One region of the Vreelandella indica genome, then DNA from elsewhere that is predicted to be linked to it. Evidence: predicted binding sites of a transcription regulator. Region 1 holds the regulator's gene; each other region holds the start of a gene.
The links. Region 1 encodes FNR, which switches genes on or off when oxygen is low (the NO sensors DNR and NnrR bind a similar motif). Its sites were predicted from a motif close to TTGATNTANATCAA; they were not measured.
Positions count from the first base shown of each region.

Region 1 (6,482 bases):
AGCACCGATTAAGTTTGATGTGGTCGCTGTGAATCTCGACCAAAAACAACCCGGTTTTCCGGAGCATGTTCTTCCTGGCTTCTTCAAAAAGAATAATATTGATTATTATATTATAGATAAGGATACATATTCAATTGTTAAAGAGAAAACTCCTGAAGGGAAAACTACTTGTTCACTTTGTTCGAGACTTAGAAGGGGTTCTCTATATGGGTTTGCTGAGGAGATTGGGGCTACAAAAATAGCTCTTGGCCATCACATGGATGACATTGTAGAAACTCTTTTTTTGAATATGTTTTTTAACGGTAAGTTAAAGGCAATGCCTCCTAAGCTGCTAAGTGATGATCGCAGAAATATTGTAATAAGACCGCTTTCTTATTGTCGTGAGAAAGATATTGCTAAGCTGGCATCAATTGTAGAATTTCCAATTATTCCATGTAATCTTTGTGGTTCTCAGGAGAACTTACAAAGACAGAATATAAAAAACATGTTGGCAGGCTGGGAAAAACAAAAAGCGGGTTGTATTGAAAACATATTTAACGGTATCCAGAATGTAAGTCCAAGCCAACTAGCTGACTTAAATCTTTTCGATTTCCACAATCTCGATATCGACAGGTCTAGTAAAGTCATCTCGAACCATACTGGCAGTGTAGATGTTTCTTCGACCAATTTTATAGAAGCAATCAACCTATGATTTTGTAAAGAATACATTGGTGTATCTGGGCTGTCTTTGGTTATATTTTGATCAACTGCATTTGCTTAAAGCTTTTTTTTACAAAAAATGAATTTTTTGTATGGCTTGTGTTTGTTTTCTTTAGAAGAAAGAAAATTAAGTGACTGTATTGTAATGCTTTACTCACTCACTCACTCTTCCTCTTTTAAAAAATTTGGCATATAAGGAAAAGACAGCTATACGATGCTGGAGATTTTGCGCAATTTGCAGCGCAATGCGCCGGTCAATTTCTCACTGGTGGCGGTCAATCTGGATCAAAAACAGCCCGGTTTTCCCGAGCATGTGCTGCCTGCGTATCTGGATAAGCAGGGCGTGGAATATCACATTGTCGAGCGTGATACTTATTCGGTGGTGAAAGAAAAAACGCCAGAAGGTAAAACGACTTGCGCGCTCTGTTCACGCCTGCGCCGCGGTTCGCTGTATGGCTTTGCCGAAGAGATTGGCGCCAATAAAATTGCCCTGGGCCACCACCGTGAAGACATCCTTGAAACCCTGTTTCTCAATATGTTCTTTGGCGGCAACTTAAAAGCGATGCCGCCTAAGCTACTTTCTGATGATGGTAAAAATATCGTCATTCGGCCGTTGGCTTACTGTAAAGAGGCGGATATTGCCGAGTTTTCACGGCTGATGGAATTCCCGATTATTCCCTGCAATCTATGCGGTTCGCAGCCCAATATGCAGCGTCAGGTCGTCAAAGAGATGCTCGCCGAGTGGGACAAAAAATTCCCCGGTCGCCTGGAAAGCATGTTTAAAGCCGTTACCAATATTGCGCCTTCCCAGCTAGCGGATCGCAATCTCTTTGATTTTGAAGGGCTAGAAGCCAAACAGGCAGAACTACTGGCCGGGCGTATCCAGGCATTTAACGTCAGCTAGCGTTTTGCTCCTCTTCGGCGAGGGTGATTAAGCGCTGCATATCAAGAATATTGACCTCTCGCCCGGATACCGCCACTACGCTCTGCTGCTGGAAGCGGCTTAAAATCCGGCTGACGGTTTCCACCGCTAAACCCAAATAGTTGCCGATATCGGCCCTGGGCATGGAAAGGCGGAAACTGTAGGGCGAGTAGCCACGCCGACGAAAACGATCTGAAAGCGTGATTAAAAAGCTCGCCAGCCGCTGGTCGGCGGTTTTACGTGACAGCAGGCGCATCATGCGCCGGTCGTCGCGCAACTCTTTGCTCATGCTGCGATACAGTTGGCCACGCAGTTCGGGCAACTCCTCAGAGAGTGAGTCCAAGCGATCAAAGGGAATCTCGCAAACGGTGGTCGTTTCCAGGGCAATTACACTCCCTGGGTAGTGCTCTTCATCGATCCCGTCCAACCCCACTAGTTCGCTGGGGAGGTAGAAATTGGTCAGTTGTTCGCTGCCGTTTCCCTCTGATGTGACTTGTTTCAAACTGCCCGAACGTACCGCATAAACGCTGGTAAAAGTATCGCCTTGGCGAAATAGTGGCTCGCCTTTTTTCAGCGGTGCGCGACGACGAATAATGGCATCGAACTGGCCCATATCGTCTATCTCAAGGGCAAGTGGCAAGCATAGTGAGCTCAAGCTGCAGGTTTGGCAGCGAGCTTCATGGAGTAGCGAGCGTCGGCGGCTCATGGGTTCCAACATGCATAACTCCTTGAGTAGCGTCGTGAGTGGCAGGTAATCATTACGCCGTGCTGAGGTAGGCTTCTCTTAGTATGGAAGCTTCATTTCGTTAGCGATAGCTTGTTTACACAATCTTTGAGTAGTGCTTGCCTGATTGCTGCGGCAGGTGAGCATCAAACGCCATGGCTAAGTGACGAATCAGCAGCCGTCCCATGGGCGTCGCGCTAAGCTGGTCGCCGCTGCGCGTCAGCAGGCCATCTCGCTCGGCGCCCTGTAAGTGCTCAAGCGCTTGCGCAAAGTAACGCGGGGCATCAATGTTCCAGCGTTGACCGATGGCGGCCAGATCAATGCGCATATCACACATTAGTCGCTCAATAACGTCCCGGCGGATCAGGTCATCGTCACTTAAGCGCAGCCCACGTACGGTTGCCAATTGGCCTTGATCCAGCGCTGCTTCATAGCGGGCCAGATCGCTAGGGTTCTGTGCATAGACGTCATCGACGCGAGAAATCGCCGACACGCCAAGCCCGATTAAGTCGCACTGGGCGTGACTGGAGTAGCCTTGAAAGTTGCGCTGGAGCGAGCCTTCGCGCTGGGCGATCGCCAAGCTGTCATCAGGACGAGCAAAGTGATCCATGCCGATGTGCACATAACCGGCCGCGGTGAGCATCTCAATCGTGGTGCGCAGAATCGCCAGCTTCTCTTCGCTGCCCGGCAGGTCATCGATGTTAATCCGCCGCTGGGGGGCAAAGCGCTCGGGCATGTGGGCGTAGTTAAACACAGAAAGCCGTGCGGGATTTAACTCGATCACTTGGCGCAGGGTGTCTGCAAAGCTTTTTTCAGTCTGAAAGGGTAAGCCGTATATTAAATCGAGATTGAGCGAACGAAAGCCCAGCCGGTGTGCTTCATCCATCAGCGTCTCGGTGAGTACCCGTGGCTGAATACGGTTAATGGCTTTCTGCACCAGCGGGCTTAAGTCCTGCACGCCTAAACTGATGCGATTGAAACCGAGCGATTGCAGGTGGCGCAGCGTAAATACGTCCGCTTCGCGTGGGTCGATTTCAATCGCGTAATCGCGATCAGACGCGGACGAGAGACCAAAGCGCGCGTCCAGACGATCAATCAAGTCGCCCATCTGGTTCAAGTTAAGAAACGTCGGTGTTCCGCCACCCCAGTGCAACTGCTTCACCGGTCGTGTGGTATCCAGGTGGCGAGCGGTCAGCACCATTTCACGGTCAAGCCGGGATAGGTACGGCTCGGCCAGGGCGGTGTTCTTGGTGGCGATTTTATTGCACGCGCAGTAAAAACAAATCTTGCGGCAGAAGGGGATATGCACATACAGCGAAAGAGGACGTTGGCTGGCATTGCTGCGCTCTAACGCCTGGGTCAAATCGCTCGGGGTAAATTGGTCGTGAAACGACAACGCCGTGGGGTAAGACGTATAGCGCGGGCCACTGGTATCGTAACGGCGTAGCAAGGCTTCATCCCACTCTTTCTGCTCCGGTGCTGCCCCGGCCATGGTTGAAGTCATCGTAGAAGAAGCCGCGGGGGCATGAACGGGCATGAAGTGGCTCCGGCGTTAAAAGGGGCGTTTTAAAGGCTGTTTTTTCAAAGCCAGAGCCAGCCTAACGCGCGGCGCCGATATAAATATTGAGCCACGTCATGTTAATGCAGATAAGTTAATGAAGATGGTGTGCGGTGACTGTCCACAGTTGCCACAACGCGAACGCAATGATCGTTATGGCTGCGACGCTGCGCGTGGCTGGGTGACGAATCAGGTGGCTTAACTGGCGCGCGGCAAGCCCGGTGGCCAGCAGCGCAGGCAGCGTGCCCAGTCCAAAGGCGCCCATCAATAGTGCGCCCTGGAGCGGGTCGGCAATCGCTAAGCTCCAGGCCAGCATGGAGTAGACCAGCCCACAGGGCAGCCAACCCCATATCGCCCCCAGCGCAAAGGCTTGGGGTAAATGAACTACGGGCATTAAACGTCGCCCTACCGGCTCGATAAAGCGCCATAGACGGCGGCCTACCGCTTCAACTTTAAGCAGCCCTTTCCACCAGTTGGCGATATACAGCGCCATCAGGATCAGCATCAGCGCCGCAAACACTTGTAGCAGCATTCGCGCCGTGGCAGAGAGGGAAAATAGCGTGCCTAGTAGGGCTACCAGCGCACCTGCGCTCATGTAGCTAGTGATGCGACCTGCGTTATAGCTGAGCAGCAAGCCTCCCATACGCGCCGGATGGCGCATGCTGGGGGGCACTGCAAAAGTGAGCGCGCTCATAATGCCACCACACATGCCAATGCAATGGGCGCCGCCCATCAAACCAAACACGAACGCCGCCAGCAGTGGCGGCAGGTCAAGGCCGGTTGGATTCATGGCCGGGGCTCTTGGTCGTCGGGTGAGTGTGTGTCGGAGGGGGCAGCAGGGCGGTGCTTGGTCTGCTGCCGCTGGCGTCGCTGTTCGGGGTTGAGGTCATTCTCATCTTCATCAAACAAAATGCGGTGCGCCGGGCCTTCCAAGTCGTCGAACTGATCATTTTTCACCGCCCAGAAAAATGCCCAGACGGCGAGGCCCAGCAGAATCAGTGAAAGCGGAATGAGTAGATACAGAATCGTCATGCGGTTACCGGTGTTGAAGCGCTTGGCGAAGAGGCGGGCGGCGTCGTACGCCAGCGTGACAGCCGCAGCGCGTTACCCACCACCACTAGCGAGCTGAGCGACATACCAATGGCCGCCATCCAGGGTGGCACCAGCCCCATGGCCGCCAGCGGCAGCGCCGAAAAGTTGTAGCATACTGACCAGATCATGTTCTGGCGCATGATACGCCGGGTCGCGCGGGAAATCTCGATAGCCTCAAAAATCCGCATCAGGCGTGGGCTGAGCAGCACCGCGTCGGCGCGGGTGCGGGCTAAGTCCGTCGCACCGTTCATGGCAATTGCCACATCAGCACCGGCTAACACCGGCACGTCGTTGATGCCGTCACCAATCATCACCACGGTTTCGCCAGCGGCTTGAAGCTCTTTCATCCGGGCCAGTTTGCCTTCTGGGCTGGTGCCTGCGTGCCACGTCGTTATGTTGAGTTGGTTGGCCAGGCTCTCCACAGCATCGACGGTATCACCGGAGAGCAGCTCCACGGTTAGCCCCTGGGCCTGTAGGGCTTTGATCGTGGCAGCAGCGTCATCACGAATGCCATCATGAAGACCAAACCAGGCGCGGGGTTCGCCGTTTTCGCTCAGCAGCAGCCATTGCCCCCTGGCGGGTGCCGAAATGGGTTCTCCAGTGGAAAATTCTGGTTTGCCCAGCTTCCAGCGCGCGCCGTTTAGCGTGCCCTCTAGTCCTTGACCGGTATGGCTATGAATATCTTTTGCCTGAAGCGTTGCATCCCGAAACGGACGAAAGGCGCGGGCGATAGGGTGTTCTGAGTGGGCTTCGAGCGCCGCGGCAATCGCCTGGGCACGCTCGGCGGTTAATTCGCCGAACGGTTTGGTCTGGGTCAGGTGCATCTCGCCGCGGGTGAGCGTGCCGGTTTTGTCAAAGATTACTCGGGTTACGTTGGAGAGCGTCTCCATGGCATCGGCACGGGTGATCAACACGCCGCGCTTGCGCAGTTGACCATGGCCTGCGGTCAGGGCCGCGGGGGTGGCCAGCGCCAGCGCACAAGGGCAGGTCACGACCAGCACCGAAAGTAGTACCCAGAGCATCCGCGAGGGGTCGATAAACCACCAGGCGATGGTGACGCAGGCGGTTACCACTAACAGGCGGAGCACAAATAGGTGGGCCATGCGTGCTGCCATCTGGGCCAGCCGCGGGCGGCTGGCAAAGGCGCGGTCGGTGAGATCGACAATGCCCGCCACTCGGGCATCGCGCCCGGCGTGGGTAACACGGATCACCAGCGGATTTTCCATGTTCTGGCTACCGCCGGTAATGCTGTCGCCCACCCGGCGGGTGACCGGCAGGTATTCGCCGGTCAGCATGGATTCATCCAGGCTCGATTCTCCCTCCTCAATCACGCCATCGGCAGGCACGCCGTGGCCGGGCTTGATCAGGACTCGATCATCCGGGGCGAGTTCGCTCGCGGGTAGAATGCGTTCGCTGCCGTCGCTTTCCAGCCGCGTGGCCGAGATCGGCAGCACGCCACTCAGCACATTGCCGCTATGCCCACTACG
Region 1 is NZ_JBANSO010000038.1:1,395-7,876, forward strand. Features, by position in the region: gene ttcA (tRNA 2-thiocytidine(32) synthetase TtcA) at 1-691, shown strand, start outside; partial or broken gene ttcA (tRNA 2-thiocytidine(32) synthetase TtcA) at 896-1,603, shown strand; gene fnr (fumarate/nitrate reduction transcriptional regulator Fnr) at 1,596-2,339, opposite strand; gene hemN (oxygen-independent coproporphyrinogen III oxidase) at 2,443-3,882, opposite strand; gene V8L71_RS18835 (sulfite exporter TauE/SafE family protein) at 3,998-4,693, opposite strand; gene ccoS (cbb3-type cytochrome oxidase assembly protein CcoS) at 4,690-4,935, opposite strand; gene V8L71_RS18845 (heavy metal translocating P-type ATPase) at 4,932-6,482, opposite strand, start outside.

Region 2 (6,482 bases), on a different contig from region 1:
CGATATGCATGTAGGGGACTCCGAGTCTAAATAAAGGCGGCTAATAAAAGGGGTTAAGGCTCACCGTGCAAAAATGCCGCACCGGGTGCAATTAGCAGGCGGCGCATAGCGCGGCGTCCTAATAACATTGGGTGGCGCATATTGCTGCGGTCAGTCAGGGTCAGTTCAACCGGAAAATTCAAATCACCCATTTGCATTGGGGTACGTATTACATAGCGCCACTCGCTATGTCCGTTTGAACTGGTGACTCGGCGTCGATCATGTAAATGTAGACTGTAGCGATGGGCGGGTGTAGTTGGCCCAGCGCTGTGGGTAATAAAACTTACCCATAGTTGACCATGTTCATCTTCATGTGTCTCTATCTCTTCTGCATGCAGGGCAGAAGTACGCGCACCAGTGTCTGCTTTACAGCACAGGTGAAGCCCTAGCTCAGGTAACGTCACCATTTCACGGCGTCCAATGACCGCCTTGGCCTGATAGGGTAATTCCTTCACGGCTCACTCCTTGCAATTAAAAATGACAACATCAAATCAAGCCTTTCTCTGCGACATCATCATGCTCAAACGGTGTTGAATAGAAGAGCCGTCGGGCGCATCACGCATGGCCATCATGACCGGTAAACGTAGCCGTGGGATGAGAGCAAGATCACGCACTACCGCGGCAAAATCAGTACGCTCATCTTCCGCCAAACGCTGTAGAAAAAGAGGTAAGCGCTCAGCGTCTTCAAGATACACCCAGCCACGCCCGGCTATGGCAGCCAGCATATCCGGCCCACAAACTGTGGTGTCTTTAAGTAAGGCGGAGTACCAATTGCCTACCGCTGTTGCATCCGTATTACCCACAGCGCGAAGGCAAGCACATAAGGTTTCAATGTCGCCCGCTTGTGCAGCGGCTTCGCCACGACGTTGCAGCGCGGCGACTAGTGCCTGTGGCAGTGGCTGGTGCTCTAAACAGTAGCACACGGAGTTAATAACGGCGGTAGGTAGGTCAGGCAGTCTCAGCGCTAACGTGTCCGCGTCGGGCGACTCCATACGAACGACGTAATCGGCAATTCCCTGTAATCCCAATGCCTGCCAATCAATCGCCTGCTGGCCACTCAAGTAATCCTCAACCGGCTCAAAATGCTGGCTGGCAGGTAGCCCTGTGTCATAAGTGGCACGGGCATTGAGCATCGCTTGAAAGGTAACGCTGGGCGTAAAGGCGAGGGGATTATCCTTCATTAAGTGGTCCACGTCCGCTGTTTCTTCACGTCCCACCTGAGAAACAGCTCGACCTAATGTTTCCAGCAGACGATTTAAAAACGCATCACGCTGAGCAGGGGAAAGCATCCCCTGTTCATCGAGTGGTAGGGCTAAAAACCAAATAGCAGGCTCGGGCATATCCCCCAAACGAAACAGAATGGCTAGACGTGCTTGGCCTTGCCAAGGTTCTGGCCACGCCAGTTCGCCACGCTCAAAGGTGGCGAGGGACTCCCGTGGGCAGGCGACCACATGGCGGCCCATATGGTAAAGGGAAACCTCTGCGCCGCTGCGGGTAAAAAACTCATCAAGGGTTTGAATCGGTTGCATGACATCCTTCCGCGTTGCAAGCCTGCACTCTACCTTGATGATGGGTCACTGTCAGCCGCCGAGGCGGATAAATACCGGCCAACGGGTATGTCTTACATGACAGTGTGGTTAAAAAGTAAACAACTGTGCGAAAGCCCCATGAGAGCAAGCGCTGCGACACCTTTCCATAGTTTATCCACAGGCTCGTGCAGGTTTTCTGTGAGTCTATGGATAACTCTTCACAAGTGAGCGTGATTGGCAAGCAGCCAGCCGAATGGGGATAATGGTAATAAGATACGCTTTTTCATTTTACGAGGTAGTTACAAACGACGTTATGAGTACTTTTCAACCGCTACAGACAGCACTTCTAGAACTTGAAGCCGCGATGAAAGCCGCCGATCTATGGCGTATGCCGACACCTGACGCTGATGCATTCGCCAGCCAGCAGCCGTTTTGCATTGATACGATGTCGCTGCCTCAATGGGTTCGCTTTGTATTTATTGCTCGCTTAAACGCCTTGATTGAGGCCCGTGCCGCCATGCCTGCCAAGTGCGAAGTGGCTCCCGCTGTGGCCGCGTATTTGCAGCAGGAGAAAACACCTGCCCATCATCAACTGCTTGTTGTACAAGCGGTAGAGAAAGTCGACCAGTTAGTCACTGAAAGCTGAATGGTATTTAAAGATGGAAGCGATTTAACAGACAAAGCCTGCGCAAGGCAGGCTTTGTAAATTACATCCGTCATAACGCTTTTTAAGGCGGCTTAGAAGCGGTAGCTGAGGCCAGCCATGACCACTACGGGGTCGATCTCAACGGTGCCAGCTTCTGCGCCGCCCACTTTGGCATCGGAATCGATATCGATGTACCACGCCGCAGCATTTAACGCCCAATGCTCATCAATCAGCAGATCGATACCGACTTGACCCGCTGCGCCCCAGGAGTCGTCAAGCTCCAATGATGCGCCGATATCGGTTTTTTCGTCAGAGAAACGGGTGTAGTTAATACCTGCGCCGACATAAGGCTGGACACGGGCCTCGGTACCCCCTAACGGGTAGTACTGTAGTGTGAGTGTAGGTGGCAAGTGCTTAGTAGAGCCATCGGTCACGCCTTCAACCTGCAGGTCGTGTTTGAAGGGTAGCGCGGCCAGCAGCTCGACGCCCATCTTGTCGTGGAAGCGATAGCCTAGCGTGAAGGCAAAATTCGTCTCTGCATCGACATTAACATCGGCGCCTAATATCTCACCGTTATTGCTTGTCGGGTCCACTTTCGCAACACCCACGCGGGTAAAAAAGTCACCCGCGCCATAGGCGAATACCTGGCTGCTGGTCATCAAAGCCGCAGCGGCAATACTGGAAACGAGTAGGGTGGGAAGGGCGGCTTTACGCATGAGTTGACTCCTAGTGGCATGGCTAAGCGGCTATGGATGGGCCACTTCATGATGTTTAAGAGTCTAATAAAGAGGTAGTCACTGGTTATTGATCTAGGGCAAGGGTGGGCTGCCTTAACGCCAGATTCGTTATTAACAATATGAACTGCAGACATAAAAAGGCCACCCGAAGGTGGCCCGATCACATACAGCTCAGAAGGGCTGTAATGTAGAGACCTTCCTGTTGTCGATATGTCTGACACATAAAGGTCTCATGATCATCTTACTGGTTAGCGAGTGATGTGCTGATATTCACCCGCATCGGCTGTCATACTGCTCACTACCAGGATAGCAATAAAGGAAGCGATGAAGCCGGGAATGATCTCATACACACCGGGACCACCCATAAATTCACCGTTCCAGCCCAATGCAATCCAGATCATGACGGTAGCAGCACCCACTACCATGCCAGCGATAGCGCCAGCACCGTTCGTGCGCGACCACATTAACGACAAGATAATCAGCGGGCCAAACGCGGCACCAAAGCCTGCCCAGGCATTACTGACTAGCCCAAGCACCTGTGAATCCGGGTCTGAGGCGATAACGGCCGCCACCAAGCCAACCAGTACGACACTGATCCGGCCTACGCCCACACACTCTTTATCGGTCGCTTCTTTACGAAAGAACAGGCGATAGAAGTCCTCAGTCAGTGATGAAGAGGCCACCAGCAGTTGGCTGGAAATGGTACTCATGACCGCCGCCAGCAGAGCAGCATAGAGGAAGCCAGTGATCAGCGGATGGAACAGCAGCTCGGCTAGGATAATAAAGATCGTTTCCGGATCTTCTACGTCCATGCCATTACGGACCGCGTAGGCACGGCCAAACACGCCCAGAGAGACTGCGCCAATCAGCGAGATGGCCATCCAGCTCATGCCGATATTGCGGGCAATAGGTACATCCTTCAGCGTTCGGATAGCCATGAAGCGCACGATGATGTGTGGTTGGCCGAAATAACCCAGGCCCCAGGTAACGGCAGAGAGCCAGCCGATAAAGGTCAATCCTTCTGTCCATGACAGTAGCGTGGGATCGACCTCATTGAGTGTCTGTGACGCTTGGGTGAAACCACCGCCACCTTCGCCAAACAGGACCACCGCCGGCATGATCACCAAGGCCAGCATCATGATGCAGCCTTGCACGAAGTCCGTCATGCTCACGGCCAGGAAACCGCCGACCACGGTATAGACCAGTACCACACCCAGCGTAATGATGATGCCCGTAGCGTAATCGCTCAGGCCACCAATGTTGATGACGCCAGCAAAGGCGCTTTCGAACAGCTTACCGCCTGCCACCAAGCCTGACGCCGTGTATACCGCGAAAAAGATAACGATGACGATGGCGGAGACCGTTCTCAGCGACATTGATCGAGTGGGGAACCGGTTGGCCAAGAAGGCTGGAATCGTAATCGCATTGCCATAGTGCACCGTCTGTTCACGCAAGCGCGGTGCCACCAGCACCCAGTTAAAGAAGGCACCCACGAACAGGCCGATACCGATCCAGGCTGAGCCCAAGCCGGATACGAACATCGCCCCAGGTAACCCCAGCAGCAACCACCCGCTCATGTCTGAAGCGCCAGCCGACAGGGCCGCCACCTTTGGGCTAAGGGTTCGGCCACCTAGCATGTAATCTTCCGAGGTGGATGTGGATTTGCGCATAGCATAAAGGCCGATGCCAATCATGAGCGCAAAGTAAGCAAAAAGGCTGATCCAAACGCCAATAGCCATAAAAAAGTCTCCTGTTTCTTAGTTATTAAGTCGGACGTAGCGCCGACAGGTTAGTGCGCTTACCGAGAAGAATGGGTTGTGGCGCAGTCTTGTTGTTGTTAATGGCTGTTATTCCCTTTTCCTATTCACTTGACGTACCCCAGCAAATGTCAGGCTGGGGTGAGGTCGGAGAAATTTTCGGGCGTGATGAGCGGCTCACTCATCACCCAGCGCCAGTAGCGACGCGTTCCCACCTAAAGCGGCGGTGTTATTAGTAATCGTTTTTTCAGTTACAAAGCGCTGCAGGTAGTGAAGGCCGCCGGCTTTTGGCCCTGTACCAGAAAGCCCTTGACCACCAAACGGTTGAACGCCCACCACAGCCCCAATGATATTACGGTTGATGTACACATTGCCTACGCGCATTTTCTGCGCTATTTCAGCGGCGAATGATTCGTTACGGCTATGTACGCCAAATGTCAGGCCGTAATTGCGACCGTTAATGTCATTGATAACTTTATCAAGCTCGCTGGCTTTGTAACGCACGATATGCAGTATGGGCCCGAACTGCTCGCGCGTGAGTGAATCGATGCTATCAATCGTGAAGGCGACAGGCGCCACGAATGTGCCATCTTGGGTATGCTCAGCAGCCATCGGTGTCTCGGCGACTAGTCGATTTTCGGCTTTGAGTTTTTCGATGTGCTCCATTAAGCCTTTACGCGCCTCTTCATCGATCACCGGCCCCACATCAGTGCCTAAATCGCGAGGGTCGCCAATGCGCAGTTCATTCATCGCGCCTTTGAGGATTTCAATGACCCGGTCGGCAACATCGTCTTGTAGATACAGTACCCGCAGCGCCGAGCAGCGCTGCCCGGCGCTCTGGAAGGCCGACTGAATCACATCTACCACCACCTGTTCAGGCAGGGCAGTAGAATCGACAATCATGGCGTTCATGCCGCCGGTTTCCGCAATTAGGGTGGCTAGCGGGGCATTTTCTCGTGCCGCCAAAGCGCGGTTGATAATTTGTGCGGTGTCGGTGCCACCTGTGAAGACTACCCCGGTGATCCGCGGGTCGGAGGTCAGCACGCTACCTACTGTGGGGCCGTCACCGGGCAGTAGTTGGACGACATCACGGGGCATGCCCGCTTCGTGGAGCAGCTCAATAACACGATGCGCGACGATAGACGTCTGTTCCGCCGGTTTGGCCAGTACCGTGTTACCTGCTACCGCCGCTGCGACAATTTGGCCGCAGAAGATCGCGACAGGGAAGTTCCAGGGGCTGATGGCTGCGAACACGCCCTTGCCACCCATAAATAAGCGGTTGGATTCGCCAGTGGGGCCAGGGAGCTCGATAACTTGGCCGAAGTCCTCTTCAGCGCGCATGGCGTAGAAACGGCAGAAGTCGACGGCTTCTCTAATTTCATCGACGCCATCGGTAAGCAGTTTACCGCCTTCACGCGAGCACAATGCCATTAGCTCTGGCATATGCTCTTCCATCAAATCCCCCAAGCGACGGACAATAGCCGCCCGTTCGGCCACCGGGGTGGCGTCCCAGCGAGGGAAAGCGGCCCACGCAGCATCCAGCGCCTGGGTGGCTTGCTCTTTGCTCGTCCACTGAACGCTACCGACGGTTTTTTGGCGGTCGTATGGGCTGGTAACGCTATGGGTATTGGCGGCGTCGTCCGCGACATCAAAAGCGAGCAGCGGCTTCGTTGGGTATTGCTGATCCATAAACGCAGCCATCTTCTCCATGAGCGGATAGTAGTGGCTGCGTATATTCAGATTCACCCCACGTGAATTGCGCCGCTTGGGCCCG
Region 2 is NZ_JBANSO010000018.1:22,995-29,476, forward strand. Features, by position in the region: gene rimK (30S ribosomal protein S6--L-glutamate ligase) at 1-10, opposite strand, end outside; gene V8L71_RS13275 (putative ATP-dependent zinc protease) at 54-494, opposite strand; gene V8L71_RS13280 (DUF3549 family protein) at 531-1,568, opposite strand; gene V8L71_RS13285 (YqcC family protein) at 1,882-2,214, shown strand; gene V8L71_RS13290 (OmpW/AlkL family protein) at 2,307-2,930, opposite strand; gene putP (sodium/proline symporter PutP) at 3,200-4,690, opposite strand; gene putA (bifunctional proline dehydrogenase/L-glutamate gamma-semialdehyde dehydrogenase PutA) at 4,886-6,482, opposite strand, start outside.
Region 2: the regulator FNR is predicted to act here: its motif matches at 3,019-3,032, upstream of V8L71_RS13290 (OmpW/AlkL family protein).

Region 3 (6,482 bases), on a different contig from region 1:
AATTTTCGCGATATTAATGACACCTTTGGCTACGCACTAGGGGATCATCTATTGGTTACTCTGGCCAATCGCTTGCAACATTTGCCTGCGCCCGAGAACAAAGCGTATCGGCTGGATGGCGATGAGCTGCTACTGCTCGTCAAACAACCCAGTAGCAGTGTTGCTTGGCGGACACAGCTGTTTGGCATCCTAAGCCAACCTATTGACCTGGATAAATCGCCCATCACCCCCTCGCTTTCAGCGGGTGAAACGAACTACCCCGAGCATGGTGATAGCCCTCAGCTATTATTGCGCCGTGCCGATATAGCGTTAGACATGGCACGCCGCCATCGGCATACGCATCAATACTACCTGGAAGGGCAAGATGAACATCATTTGCGCCAGCTCACGCTCATTCGTGACCTGCAGGAGGCCGTCGGTAATGGGGAACTCTGGATGGCGTATCAACCCAAGGTGGATATCCATACGGGATTAGTTCATCAGTGTGAAGCGCTGATGCGCTGGCGTCATCCATCACTGGGCTTTGTGCCGCCCGATGAATTTATTGGACTAGCCGAACGCTCTGGCAATATCCGCATGCTTAGTCAATGGATGCTAACCCACGTTTGTGCGCAGATCCAAGCTTGGCAGCAGCGTGGCTATCACGTGTCGGTAGCCGTTAACCTCTCTGCCAGCGATGTCATGGATCCACAATTAGCAACGCACCTAGCCGATCTCCTCAAGCGTTATCAGCTCACCCCCGACCAGTTGAGTTTAGAAGTGACCGAGAGTGCGGTAATGCAGGATGTGGATGCGGCCATGGCCACCCTGCTAGAACTCACCCAACTAGGGTTGCGTATCGCCATTGATGACTACGGCACCGGCTACTCCTCGCTGGCACAAATTAAACGCCTGCCCGTGGATGAGCTGAAAATCGATAAATCGTTTGTACTGGCACTCGACACCCAGCAGGACGACTTCACCATTGTCCGCTCGACTATCGAGATGGGCCACAGCTTAGGCCTGCGTTTGGTTGCAGAAGGAGTTGAGAATCGCGTCAGTGCTGAACTACTTAGCACGCTCGGCTGTGACTATCTACAAGGCTATTGGATTGCCAAGCCGATGCCCGCTGAAGAGCTCACCGGCTGGTTGGATAATTTCGCCCCGCTGGTGCTTCCCCTCCCTGCTCTATCGCCCATGAGCACCTAACTAGGGATCCCCATGACGTTACGCTACACCGCGCCAATGTATTTAGCTTCGCCCAGAACCTTATCGAAGGCCTTACTTTGTCGTCTCGTTGTTGCCTGCCTCATCTTTAGCCTGGCGATAGCCGTCATGCCTAGCCATGCTGGTAGCCGCATTTTAGGCACCGGCGGGGTGAGTGCCATTGAAGGCGCAGCCGGAGGAGGTTTATCTCCCTGGGCGGTACTTGCCAGCACAGCAAGCGAGCAGGAAGTAGGCGTTACCGCCGCCGCTACCCGCGCCTGGGTAGACGATTACCGGCTGACGGTAACCGGCGCCAGTCTGAATATTTACGATCGAGCTGAAGTCTCTATAGCGCGTCAAACGCTTGATTTAGACACACTCGGCGGCGAACTGGGTCAAGATATTTACGGCGCTAAAGTACGTTTACTGGGCGATGTGCTTTATCACCCCTGGGGTATTTGGAGCGTTGGGTTACAGCACAAACGGCTCGTGGACGGCACCATCCCCACCGCCCTCGGTGCCGATGAAACACACGGTACCGATATTTATTTCAGCGCCAGCAAACTACTGTTTAGTGCGGTTGCGGGACGCAACGTGCTGTTCAACGCAACACTGCGCAATACCGATGCCAACCAAGGAGGCCTACTCGGTTTTGGTGGCAACCAAGATGGCCGCTCGTGGGTAGCCGAGGGTAGCGTGGGGCTGTTTGTTACTCCCCATTGGATTATTGGCGCTGAGTATCGTCAGAAACCCGATAACCTCAGCGCGGCGAGAGAAGATGACTGGCAAAGTCTTTACAGTGCTTACTTCTTCAATAAGCATCTATCGCTCACAGGCGCTTGGCTGGATTTAGGCGACATTGCTGGCCTGCCTTCCCAGCGCGGCGGGTACCTTTCACTCCAGGCCGCTTTTTAAGTTCACTGCTTTAAGTTCACTGCTTTAAGTTCACTGCTTTAAGTTCACTGCGAGAGCTCATCCAAAAGGACATAACAATGCGCCGCTATTTAATGGCTTTGATGTTGACGACCATCGCCCTCTCTCTAGCCAGCTGTGCACACAATCGCAACCAAGCGACGCTCTATGAGCGCCTGGGAGGGCAGCCTACGATCGACGCAGTGGTTGAAAACCTCTTATACCGGATTGCGGATGATGCCGAGGTGGTGGTGTTTTTTGCAAACACGAATATCGACTTATTTGCTGAATCGCTGGCTAGCCAACTATGCGATATCAGCGACGGCCCCTGCCGCTACGAAGGCCCGCCGATGGATCGTGCCCACCAGCACATGGGAGTGACGAACGTACATTTTAATCGTGTGGTGGAACATCTCGACGCAGCGATGGAGGAGGAAGGTATTACGCTTGGCGCACGCAATGAACTACTGGGGAGGCTCGCGCCCCTGTATGCAGAGATTATGCGTCTTCAGTAACCTGCCAGCCATCACGTCCTGCTGCTTTCACACGGTAGAGCGCTTTATCGGCGGCTTCGTAGGCGTAGGCAAAGGTTGCTTCATCGGCCACAAAACGGCTCCCACCGACACTGAAGGTAACGCCTTTTTTATCTGGATGGGCGGGGTGCGCAAAGTCAGATGCGCGAATCCCTTCAATTAATTGATGGCAGTAGCTCTTCAGCGTTTCAGTGTCCGGACAGCGAATTAGTGCCGCAAACTCATCGCCTCCCAAGCGGTAGAGCTGCGCTTCATCATTAAGCGTTTCACCAATCAATGTGGCCAGCTGGCGCAGCAGGGTATCACCTTGCGGGTGCCCGTAGGCATCGTTGTACTGTTTAAAAAAGTCGATATCGACCAGAATCAGTCCCAGCGATTGGTGCTGTTTCGCTAACATATCTTGATGCAAAGCACTGCGATTGCCGATTCCAGTAAGTGGGTCACGCATCGCGCGCTGCATCCACTCGAAAGTCTCTTGCGTTGCATGATCGGTGCGCCGTAACTGGCGCTCATGAAGCCACCAAAACACCAGCCCCATCACGAAGATCAATAGGCTGGAATACGTCAGTACTTGGTTATGTTGGCGAGTGCTTACGGAGAAATCATTGATCGCCGCACCACGCTGGTCTAACTGATCCATCTCAATGTGGGTAAGGCACTGTATTGGCCCAAACAACTCGCCTACCGCGCCGACTCGATCAATTTCGGCCACCTCTAACCGTGCTAATACACGGTTTAAAATTCTCAGGCTTGGCTCCGTGCACTCATACTGATGCCGATAAACATGCATATCGGATAAGCCGTAAGAGAGCTCAATGTCGGTGATAGCCGCAGCGAAAGCTTCCTGCTCAGGCTGGTCGGCTAGCAGCTCGGATTGGGCATTTTGTAAGTAAACCCGCGAACGGGTGGCCAGTTGCTGACCGGTCAAATTGCCCGTCTGGCTAAAATAGGCCTGTATTTCTGGGTAAACCCAGCGCGACTCATAAACAATCAGCACCATCAGCGCCAAAAAGCTCATCACGCTCAGCGACAGCCATGTGACATAGCGAGGCTGGCGAGCTAAAGGGCGTGGTTGAATGGATGGCGCCACCGCAGGCTTGGCTTTGGATATCACCACTTCGCCTCTATGCTACGAATCATCCAGATCCAGTCATTGAAATCCCGCAGGTTCGCGACATCGCGGCCACTATAGTCTCGCTCTACCAGCCGCACGGGACCTCGTGTACGAATGGTTAACGGGGCACCATCTTCTGAGGTAATTAAATACCAGGTGGGGTCGTCCCACCCTTCAAGGGTCACTTCGTAGTCATCCCAGGCGGTGAAGTGCAGCGCTGGCGGTACTTCACCAAACTGATCAATCAAAAAATCTTGAAACGCTACGCCCTGCATTTCTACATCGCGCCCCTGGTAAGGGTCGTAAAGTGTAAAAGTGGTATCAGATATAGCGTGTAAATCACTTAAAGCGATCTTCTGGGTGACATCGCCATTGATAATATCCAATGCTTGTGCAAAGGCAGACGCGGGCAATAAGGTGCTAGTGCTAATTAACACGCACGCTAATAGACCACGTGCACGAACCCATGGGCTGCGTTGTAAGACAACTGCGTTCATGGCAAAGCTTCCTGATGTGTTAATCCTTTCAACGAACTTTACCAGAGCCCGCCTAGCTTTGCTTTTCAACGCAGGCCATATAATTTCAACTCACGATGAATATGAAATATGGAATATGGAATATGAAACATAAAAAAGCCAGCCCACTGTGGGCTGGCAACAAGAGGCTCACTACGCTAGTAAACCCCCTCCCCTGACAACGTTGACGCAAGGCAGGTCGGCTATTTTTTGCGCTCATCCTTACGCAGATGATCGCGAATCACGAAGCCGACCCAACCCACCATAAAAGCGATAACCAAAGCGACGGTGACCAAACCGAAAACAACTGTGTCATCCCAATACATGGTGAATCCTCCCGCCGTGATGTATGCGTTCATACTAGTCACTCATCGGTGGGAGAATGCTGACCTAGGTCAAGTTGCGAGTGGCGGGAGTAAGCGGTTGAACAGGAAATTGATACTAGTCAATTTTTGGGCGTTCATAGCAGCGCAACCACGCTATAGAACTTTACGGTCTTCAACTTTGCTGTGCTCAGTGCCCGGCGGTAACGGGTGACCTTTGGCAAGCTCTGCGCGGGTGGCGTCGCGTACGTCCAGAATCGTTACCTGATAGTTAAGCGTGCGCCCGGCAAGCGGGTGGTTGGTATCCACAGTGACACGGTCGCCCTCCACTTCCAGCACGGTGACGATTTGCGGGCCGGCTTCGCCTTCGGTTTGAAAACGGCTGCCGGGGGTCAATTCCGCATTGCCAAAGGAGGCAAGGCTGACCTCCTGGATCAACGCCTCGTTTCGCACTCCGTAGGCATCGGCAGGCATCAGTTGAACGCTTAGCACGGCGCCCACCGCTTGGCCCGCTAGGGCACTTTCAAGCCCCGGCACAATATTGTCGTGGCCGTGAAGATACTCCAGCGGCTTATTGCGCGCCTGGGAGTCATCCAATACCTGCTTGCTGCCATCGTTGAGCACGTCGCTAAGAACATAGTGCAAGGTAACTACCTGATGCGCCGTAATCGACATGGAAAACTCCTCTCCGGTAAGCTGTCGGCTTTGTAATCGAACACTGCCTCAGTTTACCACTTGGCCATTGCTAACGTCTTTCCAGGAGTAGCGCTTAATGTTAAGCCCCACCCCCCAGCGCAGTTGGCTTGCTGCGCTGGCGATTTATTGTCGTGCGCCCGTTATCACCATGCTGTTTCTGGGGTTTTCCGCAGGCCTGCCCTTTCTGTTGGTGTTCTCGACGCTCTCCGCCTGGCTACGCAGCGATGGCGTGGAAGTTGCGGCGATCGGCTTTTTTGCCTGGATCGGCATGCTCTACTCGATCAAGTTTTTCTGGGCCCCGGTCGTTGACCGGTTAGCGCTACCGTTGATGACCCGCACTTTCGGCCAGCGCCGCGGTTGGATGCTATTAGCGCAAGGGATGATTGCTGCCGGGCTGGTGGGACTCGCCGGTTTAAGCCCGGTCGGCAATCTCGGCTGGGTGGCCCTCTTTGCGCTGCTGGTTGCCTTTGGCTCAGCGACGCAAGATATTGCCATCGACGCCTACCGTATCGAATCCGCGGATGACAACGTCCAGGCAGCCATGGCCTCGACCTATATTATTGGCTATCGCGGGGGTCTGCTTGCTGCTGGCGCAGGGGCGCTGTATATCGCGGCATCCGCCTCTTGGGATGTTGCCTATCTCAGCATGGCAGCACTCATGAGCATTGGCGTGCTGACCGTACTGCTGCGCCCGGAACCCAAGCGGGCATCACTTTCCATTCAGCTTATTCACGAACCCAAGGTACGTGCATTCATTCGCGCCAGCCGCGGTAAGCCCAAATTTTTACGCCGTATGGGCGCCTGGAGCATTGGCGCGTTAGTCTGCCCCTTTACCGACTTTTTTAGCCGCTATGGGGTAAAAGCGCTATGGATTTTGGTGTTTATCGCAGTATTTAGAATCAGCGATTTGGCCATGGCCTCTATGGCCAATCCGCTCTATATCGATTTGGGCTTTTCGCTAGCGGAAATTGCTAACGTGACCAATATATTTGGTATCGCGATGAGCATTACTGGCGGGGTTTTAGGCGGACTGCTGGTGGTGCGTTACGGCATCGGCCCGCTGCTTATCTTCGGGGCGGGGTTGGTCATGGTGACCAACCTGCTGTTTGCGGCGCTTGCGGTGGTGGGTAATCAACTACCTATGTTGGTCGTCACGATTATCGGCGACAACCTCGCCAACGGGTTGGCCAGTGCGGTGTTTATC
Region 3 is NZ_JBANSO010000028.1:34,594-41,075, forward strand. Features, by position in the region: gene V8L71_RS17055 (bifunctional diguanylate cyclase/phosphodiesterase) at 1-1,188, shown strand, start outside; gene V8L71_RS17060 (DUF3034 family protein) at 1,315-2,100, shown strand; gene V8L71_RS17065 (group I truncated hemoglobin) at 2,178-2,612, shown strand; gene V8L71_RS17070 (GGDEF domain-containing protein) at 2,596-3,744, opposite strand; gene V8L71_RS17075 (hypothetical protein) at 3,741-4,241, opposite strand; gene ccoM (cytochrome c oxidase subunit CcoM) at 4,463-4,618, opposite strand; gene V8L71_RS17085 (FKBP-type peptidyl-prolyl cis-trans isomerase) at 4,739-5,257, opposite strand; gene V8L71_RS17090 (AmpG family muropeptide MFS transporter) at 5,355-6,482, shown strand, end outside.
Region 3: the regulator FNR is predicted to act here: its motif matches at 4,645-4,658, upstream of ccoM (cytochrome c oxidase subunit CcoM).